Regions from separate parts of the Mycobacterium sp. SMC-14 genome, predicted to be linked through region 1. Evidence: riboswitches for the same ligand, from Rfam matches in the RefSeq annotation. Region 1 holds a riboswitch; each other region holds the start of a gene.

Region 1 (2,259 bases):
TAGGCTCTGATGTAGTTGACTGCGCAACTACAAAGTTTGAGAGGGGTCCTCGTGGACATCGTGATACTGATCGGCCGAATCCTGTTCGGCGCCGTATTCGTCGGCGGAGCGCTGGGGCACTTCACCCAGACCGCCGCGATAGCGGCCTTTACCGAGAGCAAGGGCATCAAGCCCGGCAAACTCGCGGTGCTGGGCTCGGGCGCCTGGATGCTTACCGGCGCGGCCTTGGTGATCGTGGGCGCTTGGGCGGATCTCGGCGCGCTGATGCTGGCGGTCTTCCTGCTGCCGACGGCGTTCCTCATGCATCCGTTCTGGAACGAGCGGGACCCGGAGGTCAAGGCCGGCGAGCAGACCCACTTCAACAAGGATGTGTCGCTGGCCGGCGCCGCGCTGGCATTGTTCGGCTTCTTCGTCACCGCCGGTGCCAGCACCGGACTGCAGCTGACCGGACCGTTGTTCGCCTCGCTGGCCGGCTGACTCGAACCGCCGCGAAGCCCCGCGGCCCGGTTCTGCGCATTGGTTGCAGAACCGGGCCGTCGCGGTCTCATTCTGGTACCAAAGTGACTGGTGTGACACCTCGTGCGCAGGGGGTCTAGGGGCATCGCTGCACGTCAGAGACCCTCGACACACCCGAACGGGGTGGAGTTGACCCCGCACCCTCGGTGGTGCACTATGGACCCTGCAAGCACCTCGTTAGGTGAGGCGTCTGCACGGACATAGGCCACTGACCCCGAACGTCGAAAGACGCCCCGGGTCAGGACAGCTCCTCCCGGCTTAAGGGTTGAGCCCAAGTGGCTTCCTGAATAGGGACACGCCGTGCAGTGTCGAAGCTCTGACGAGAGGGGTGCGGTCTTCCGACAGTCGTCGGAGCTGCCCTCCTAAGCATGCGGTGAATCCGGCGCGCATCTGCGCGCCCGCGACCGAGAGGGGGTGAGGGACGAATGAGTTCCGGTGATAGTCCGAGCCGATATCTGACATCTGTTCCGTCCCCATCCGAACGGTCGCATACCGCCTCCAGCTGAGCCACGATCCCGGCCTCCAGCTGAGCGCGTAGCACCGTTACGCGACTAGGAGGCCATCATGGTTGCAATCGCCTACACCGACATCACGGCTCCGGCTCCCGCCCCGCGTGCGATCAGCACGGCGAAGAAGCTGGACCACCGTCCTGCCGCCCCTACCTCGGACCCGCTGGTCGACATGACCACGCGGCTGCTCAGTGGTCCGCTGCACCAGATGTACGCACTCCTGTGGCGCGTCGGAGTGCTGACCGTCAACAACTAAAGGCCAACCGAGGCTGGACCTCGGTTAGACCTCTTCCAGGGCCTCGCCGAGTTGTTCGAGCACTTCACTGCGGTGGTTGCTGGCCAGAATGTGGCCGGCAGCCACCGCGACGGCCACCGGCCAGTCGATGATCTCGAACGCGGCCAGCAGTGCCAGTCCGCCGTAGTAGGCCAATTGCTCGGGCCGCGGCACCGTCACCTTGCCGAACAGCGGCAATTCAACGGCGAATCCCTCCGCCTCGCGGATGTGGGCTACTGCCTCGCGCTGGGATGCGCTGCGCCGCGGTTTGTCCGCCATCATGAACCTCCTGGTGGCGATGGATCGCCGGATGATCGAGCCGCGACCGTTCCGCGACGAGAGTCAGTGTCCCCATTGTGCACAAGCCGCAGCCGCGGCGCTCCTTGACCGTTGGATGATTCCTGCGGGCGGTCCGGTTGCCGCGGCCCGGGAACGATGAACTCCTTCGGCTTCACCGTGTCGTCCTGCGACCCCGACAGCAGCCGAGGCACCACGGCCGCGCCGAGGGTGGCCACCGTCGCCGTGCCCAGTGCCTGAGCCCAGCCCAGCGGTCCGATCGGGGTGCAACCCAGCAGCTGGCTGATACCCGGGATGGTGATCAACGTCCCCATCACGCCGAGCGAGCCGACAGCGGTCGCCACGACCAGCGGGTCGTGCGAGTCCAGCAGCGTCTGGCCCAGCTGCGTGGCGACCAGCGACACCAGCGCTACGGTCGAGGCCCGTTGCTGGCGACCGGTGACCGAGGCCAGCCCCCACGCTCCCACCGCGGCCGACGCCGTCGTCACGCCACGCACGGCCACCGTTCGCCACAACGCACGCTCGTCGGGACCGTGCCCGCCTGCGGCGGCCGACTCGTTGAGCGAACTGACCGCCAGCGCGGTGGCCGGCAGTGCGTCGGTCAGCATGTTGACCAGCAGTAGCTGGCGGGCGTTCAGCGGCGATCGGCCAGTCAATGCACTA
Region 2 (2,259 bases), 1.8 Mb from region 1:
GCCCGATCAGTGCACCGCAGCCCAGCCCGACAGCCAGTCGCAACGTGAACTCGGCGACGCTCAGCGTCTGCATGATCTCAACGATGACACATGGCTAGCCGGCGACTACCGGCCGAGCCATGACCGTGGGCTTGAAGCCGTATCGCGGGGCGGCGAAACCGTAATTGCGGCCCTGTCCCGCGCCCGCCAGCGGCACGCCGGGCATACCGGCGGCGCCGGCCTCCGGTGCGTGCGCGGCGACCGTCCAGCCGGTGGCCGCGACCGAGGTACCCGGAGCTGCGGTAGCCGGTACGGCCGCAGCCCACGTCTGCGGAACCGACAGTGCACCGACTGAAGCGGCGTGGCCCATGCTCGCTGAGGCGGTGCCCAGACCACCCAACCCGTGCATTCCGTTGCCCAATCCAGCGCCCAGCCCGCCGAGCATGGGCGTGAACGGGTCGATGGCACCCAAGCCCAGCGGGTCACCGGCGGCGATGGCAGCACCACGCACCACCGCCATGTCGGCAGCGAAGCTGGAAATCGCAGCTGCGCCCATCGGGCTGAACGAGCTGCTCATCAGGTTGGTTATTCCGTTCGTCAGGTCACCCGTGCTGATCGGCGGTTCGACTGCGCCTCCACCGGCCTCAGCAGCTCCCTGCAGCGGCGACGCCAGACTCTGCAGTGTGTTCGGCGTGTTCGCAAGCGCCTGGGATGCTGCGGATTGCGCATTCGACGTGGCGGCCGTACCGGCGGCCTGGCTGACCGCGCCCTGCTGCGCGCCCTGCGCCGAAGGATCGGCGACCTCACGCGGAGAGGTGAACGGCGTGACCTTGGTGGCTGCCGCCGACGACGCCGCGTAGCCGTACATCGCGGCGGCGTCCTGCGCCCACATCTGGCCGTACTGCGCCTCGGTGGCCGCAATCGCCGCGGCGTTCTGGCCGAGGAAGTTGGTGGCCACCAGTGCCGCGAGCTGGGACCGGTTGGCGACGATCAGCGGCGGTGCAACCGTCATCGCATATGCCGCGTCGAATGCCGCGGCCGCCGCCTTGGCCTGCATGGCCGCCTGCTCCACCTTGGCTGCGGTGGCGCCCATCCATACGGCATACGGTGCGGCCGCGGCGGCCATCGCGTTGGACGCCGGCCCCATCCAGCCTTCGCTGACAAGTCCGTTGATGACGCCCTGGTAGGCGGCCTCGGCCGAGCTGAGCTCGGCGGCCATCTTGTCCCAGGCGCCGGCGGCGACCATCATCGGCCCCGAACCGGGCCCGGTGTAGATACGCGCTGAGTTGATTTCCGGCGGGAATGCTCCGAAGTCCATGGTATTGCTCCCTTTTGATGGTTTTCGCCGTGAATTGCTGGTCTTTGGGTGAGTTGTGCAGGCACGCTCGATGCCCGATATGCGTTGCAGCCGTAATCCAGACGGCCGGAGAAATCGGGACAGCGGTCATAGCGACATGCCGGAGCCAGTCATGCCGAACCGCTCACCTGCTCGACGAAAAGATCGAGCTACCAAGCAATTTCAGGGCATGCCGAAGCCTGGCGCCTTCCGCTTCGGAAAGGTACGCCAGTCGACGAGTTCAGCGCCGGTGCGAATCAGATGGTGAAAGCAGTACCGAGATCGAAGGAGACGAACATCGATCTCGGATAGGAACTATCACTCGGACTCAATGTCGCTCTCACCTCCTCTCGGTCTGGGCACGCGCGGGTGCCTGCACTTATGCACGACGAGGTGAAGTTACCCGGCGACAACCGAGATCCGCACCCCTCTCGTCAGAGCTTCGGCACTGCACGGCGTGTCCTGGCCTGCGCAAATGTGCAAACCCGGAAGCCACTTGGGCTCAACCCTTAATCCGGGAGGAGCTGTCCTGACCCGGGGCGTCTTTCGACGTTCGGGGTCAGTGGCCTATATCCGTGCAGACGCCTCACCTAACGAGGTGCTTGCTTAACCATAGTGCACCAGTGCGGTGACAGGGTCAATCGGACGCGGCGGGTCGCCTGCCAGCCGCCGTCCACCGCTCCGCTCCGGATTCGAAAGAGCTTGCCCTCGGAGAGAAGTCGCACCGGAGTCAGCCCGGCTGCCGATCCGTTCCGGCACCGCTTTGACCGTCCGGGTTGACGTGAACGGCGTGCACGCCGGGCTGCTCGGCGAGTTCCTCGAGCAGGCTGTCGAGGCGGTTGGGATCGACGTGCCAATGCTGCACCTCAGTGGTGCCGGCCAGTTCGGTGACCAGGCGTTCCAGTCGGCTCTGTGCATGTCCGTTCATAGCCGCGGCGGGCCCG
Region 3 (2,259 bases), 580 kb from region 1:
CGCCGGCGACGCCATGTTCCGCAACGCATTGGGCAGCTGGGCGTGAGCATCCGTGGGGTCTACACCACCGGCGGCCGGCCCACCTTCGTCCTGATGGGTGGTTTCGGGAGCATCGGCGAAGGGGATCAATTGCGTGGCAGTGGCCGAAGCCGCGGCGTAGCCGTACATCGCCACGGCGTCTTGCGCCCACATCTGGCCGTAGCGAGCTTCAGCGGCGGCAATGGCGGCGGTGTTCTGCCCCAGAGCGTTGGTCTTGACCAATGACGCCAACAGCACACGGTTGGTCTCGATCGCCGCCGGTGGCACCGTCATGGCGTGGGCACAGGCGTACGCTTCGGCCGCCGCGTAAGCCTGCGCCGCGGTCTGCTCCGCTTGCTCGGCGGTCAGGCTCAGCCACAGAAAGTAGGGCTCCGCCGCCGCCGCCATCGCCGATGCGGATGGCCCCGACCACCCTTGACTGGACAAGTTCGCCACCAACCATTCGAAAGATGTTGCAGCCGAACGTAGTTCCGCGGCCAGCAGGTTCCAGGATGCCGCGGCGGCCAGCATAGGTCCTGATCCTGCTCCCGCATACATGCGCGCCGAATTGATCTCTGGTGGCACCGATCCGTAGTCCATTGTCCCAAACCCTTTCAGTAGACCGAGATGACGTTCGCAGCGTCGGTCGCTGCGTATGACTGCGCGCTGCGCTGCAGTGTCTTCACAAACATCTCGTGCACTACCGCGGCGCGCTTGCTGATCACTTGGTACATCTGTGCGTGCCGTGCGAACTGAGCTGCGGTGAGCGCAGAGACCTCGTCGGCGGCGGCCGGAATAACGCCGGTGGTCGGTGCTGCGGCAGCGGCGCTCTGCGCGGCCACCGTCTCTCCGACACCGCGCAGATCAGCCGCTGTCGCGATCAGTTCTTCGGGAAGTGCGGACACAAAAGACATAGGGGACTCTCCTTCGAGAGGACATGACGAATTACACTGCTACACCTGAGCATTCGCGCGCCAAAGGAGCGCGGGTCCACGATGCGGACAGCGCTGATGCGGTGCGGGCGAACCGATTCAGAAGGTGAAAGCGGCGCCGGGGCAGGATTCGAACGAAATGGTCGTCGATCTCGGATAGGGACTATCGCTCGGACTCAATGTCGCTCTCACCTCCTCACGGCCAGGGCACACGGGGATGCCGTTGTGGCGGGCACAGCGGGACAAACCGAACCAGCGCAGAGTCGGCCGGACGGCACCCCTCTCGACAGAGTTTTGGCACTGCACGGCGTATCCAGTCATAAGCCGAAAGCCACTTGGGCTCAACCCTTAATCCGGGAAGAGCTGTCCTGACCCTGGGCGTCTCTCGACGTTTGAGGTCAGTGGCCTGTATCCGTACAGACGCCTCACCTAGCGAGGTGCGTTCGCGGCCATGGTGGCACCAATGTTGGTCAGAGTCAACTCGAATGAACAGCCCAGCGACCCAAAATGTGTTGCCCCAAATCAACATTGTGCATTGGAATCAGTTGTGCGCTCGGCATATTCGCGGTACCGAAAAGTTTGCCCGTCGGAGGAAAGCCAGCCCTAGTAAGAACTTCGTGGCGACGGTGTTAGCGAACTATAAGAAATACCAACGCTTCCCGTTGGCCACGCGCCGATCGGATGGCAGATCCTGGTCGTAGGACGCCGATTCGATGAATCAGAACGGTGAGGCCTCGGCGATCTTCGGAGTGTCTGTGGTCGATCTCTGCGCAGCTGGTCGCTCGAGCGGCGTGAGGGCCATGCCCTTGACCTGAGTCACCGGCCTTTACTTAAATGGGCTAGCAGTCACATCACCGGCTACCCGAGTCGGCAGTCCGCCGCGGACGGGCCACAGCGGGTGAGGAGGAACTTGTGCAGACGTCGGCGTCCGAGGTCTCCGCCCACTCCGATTACAGTGGTCCGCTGCTCGGCTCTGGCAGCCCACTGGAACGAGCCACGCTCGATGCGTTGGACAGGCTGCAGCAGGTGCTGACCCTGCAACCTTCTGGCGCCGACCGTTTCCTGGCGGACAACGAGGCCGGCCGGTTCGGCCGGATCTTCGGCGGCCAACTCATCGCCCAGGCGATGGCAGCAGCTGCGGCGACGGTCCCCGAGCTCACGGCCCATTCGATCCATGCATCGTTTCTGCGGCCCGGCGACTCAGCGGTACCTCTGGAGATCGCCGTCGACCGCACTCGTGATGGGCGCACCATGTCCGCACGGCAGGTCACCGTGCAGCAGGGTGGCCGCACCCTCATGGTGGCGACGG

Evidence for each region. Region 1 has a riboswitch for magnesium ahead of ACKY0W_RS02150 (Rv1535 family protein). Riboswitches for the same ligand answer to the same signal wherever they lie in the genome.
Region 2: another riboswitch for magnesium. It lies ahead of ACKY0W_RS10245 (PPE family protein); the one in region 1 lies ahead of ACKY0W_RS02150 (Rv1535 family protein).
Region 3: another riboswitch for magnesium. It lies ahead of ACKY0W_RS21780 (PE family protein); the one in region 1 lies ahead of ACKY0W_RS02150 (Rv1535 family protein).

The regions. Positions count from the first base shown of each region.
Region 1 is NZ_CP176429.1:449,913-452,171, forward strand. It holds gene ACKY0W_RS02145 (DoxX family protein) at 52-477, shown strand; M-box (ykoK) riboswitch at 683-851, shown strand; gene ACKY0W_RS02150 (Rv1535 family protein) at 1,081-1,281, shown strand; gene ACKY0W_RS02155 (hypothetical protein) at 1,306-1,581, opposite strand; gene ACKY0W_RS02160 (HAD-IC family P-type ATPase) at 1,578-2,259, opposite strand, start outside.
Region 2 is NZ_CP176429.1:2,200,177-2,202,435, reverse strand. It holds gene ACKY0W_RS10250 (MgtC/SapB family protein) at 1-73, opposite strand, end outside; gene ACKY0W_RS10245 (PPE family protein) at 95-1,297, opposite strand; M-box (ykoK) riboswitch at 1,735-1,920, opposite strand; gene ACKY0W_RS10240 (PPE family protein) at 2,046-2,259, opposite strand, start outside.
Region 3 is NZ_CP176429.1:4,692,476-4,694,734, reverse strand. It holds gene ACKY0W_RS21785 (PPE family protein) at 1-618, opposite strand, end outside; gene ACKY0W_RS21780 (PE family protein) at 633-932, opposite strand; M-box (ykoK) riboswitch at 1,222-1,394, opposite strand; gene ACKY0W_RS21775 (acyl-CoA thioesterase) at 1,863-2,259, shown strand, end outside.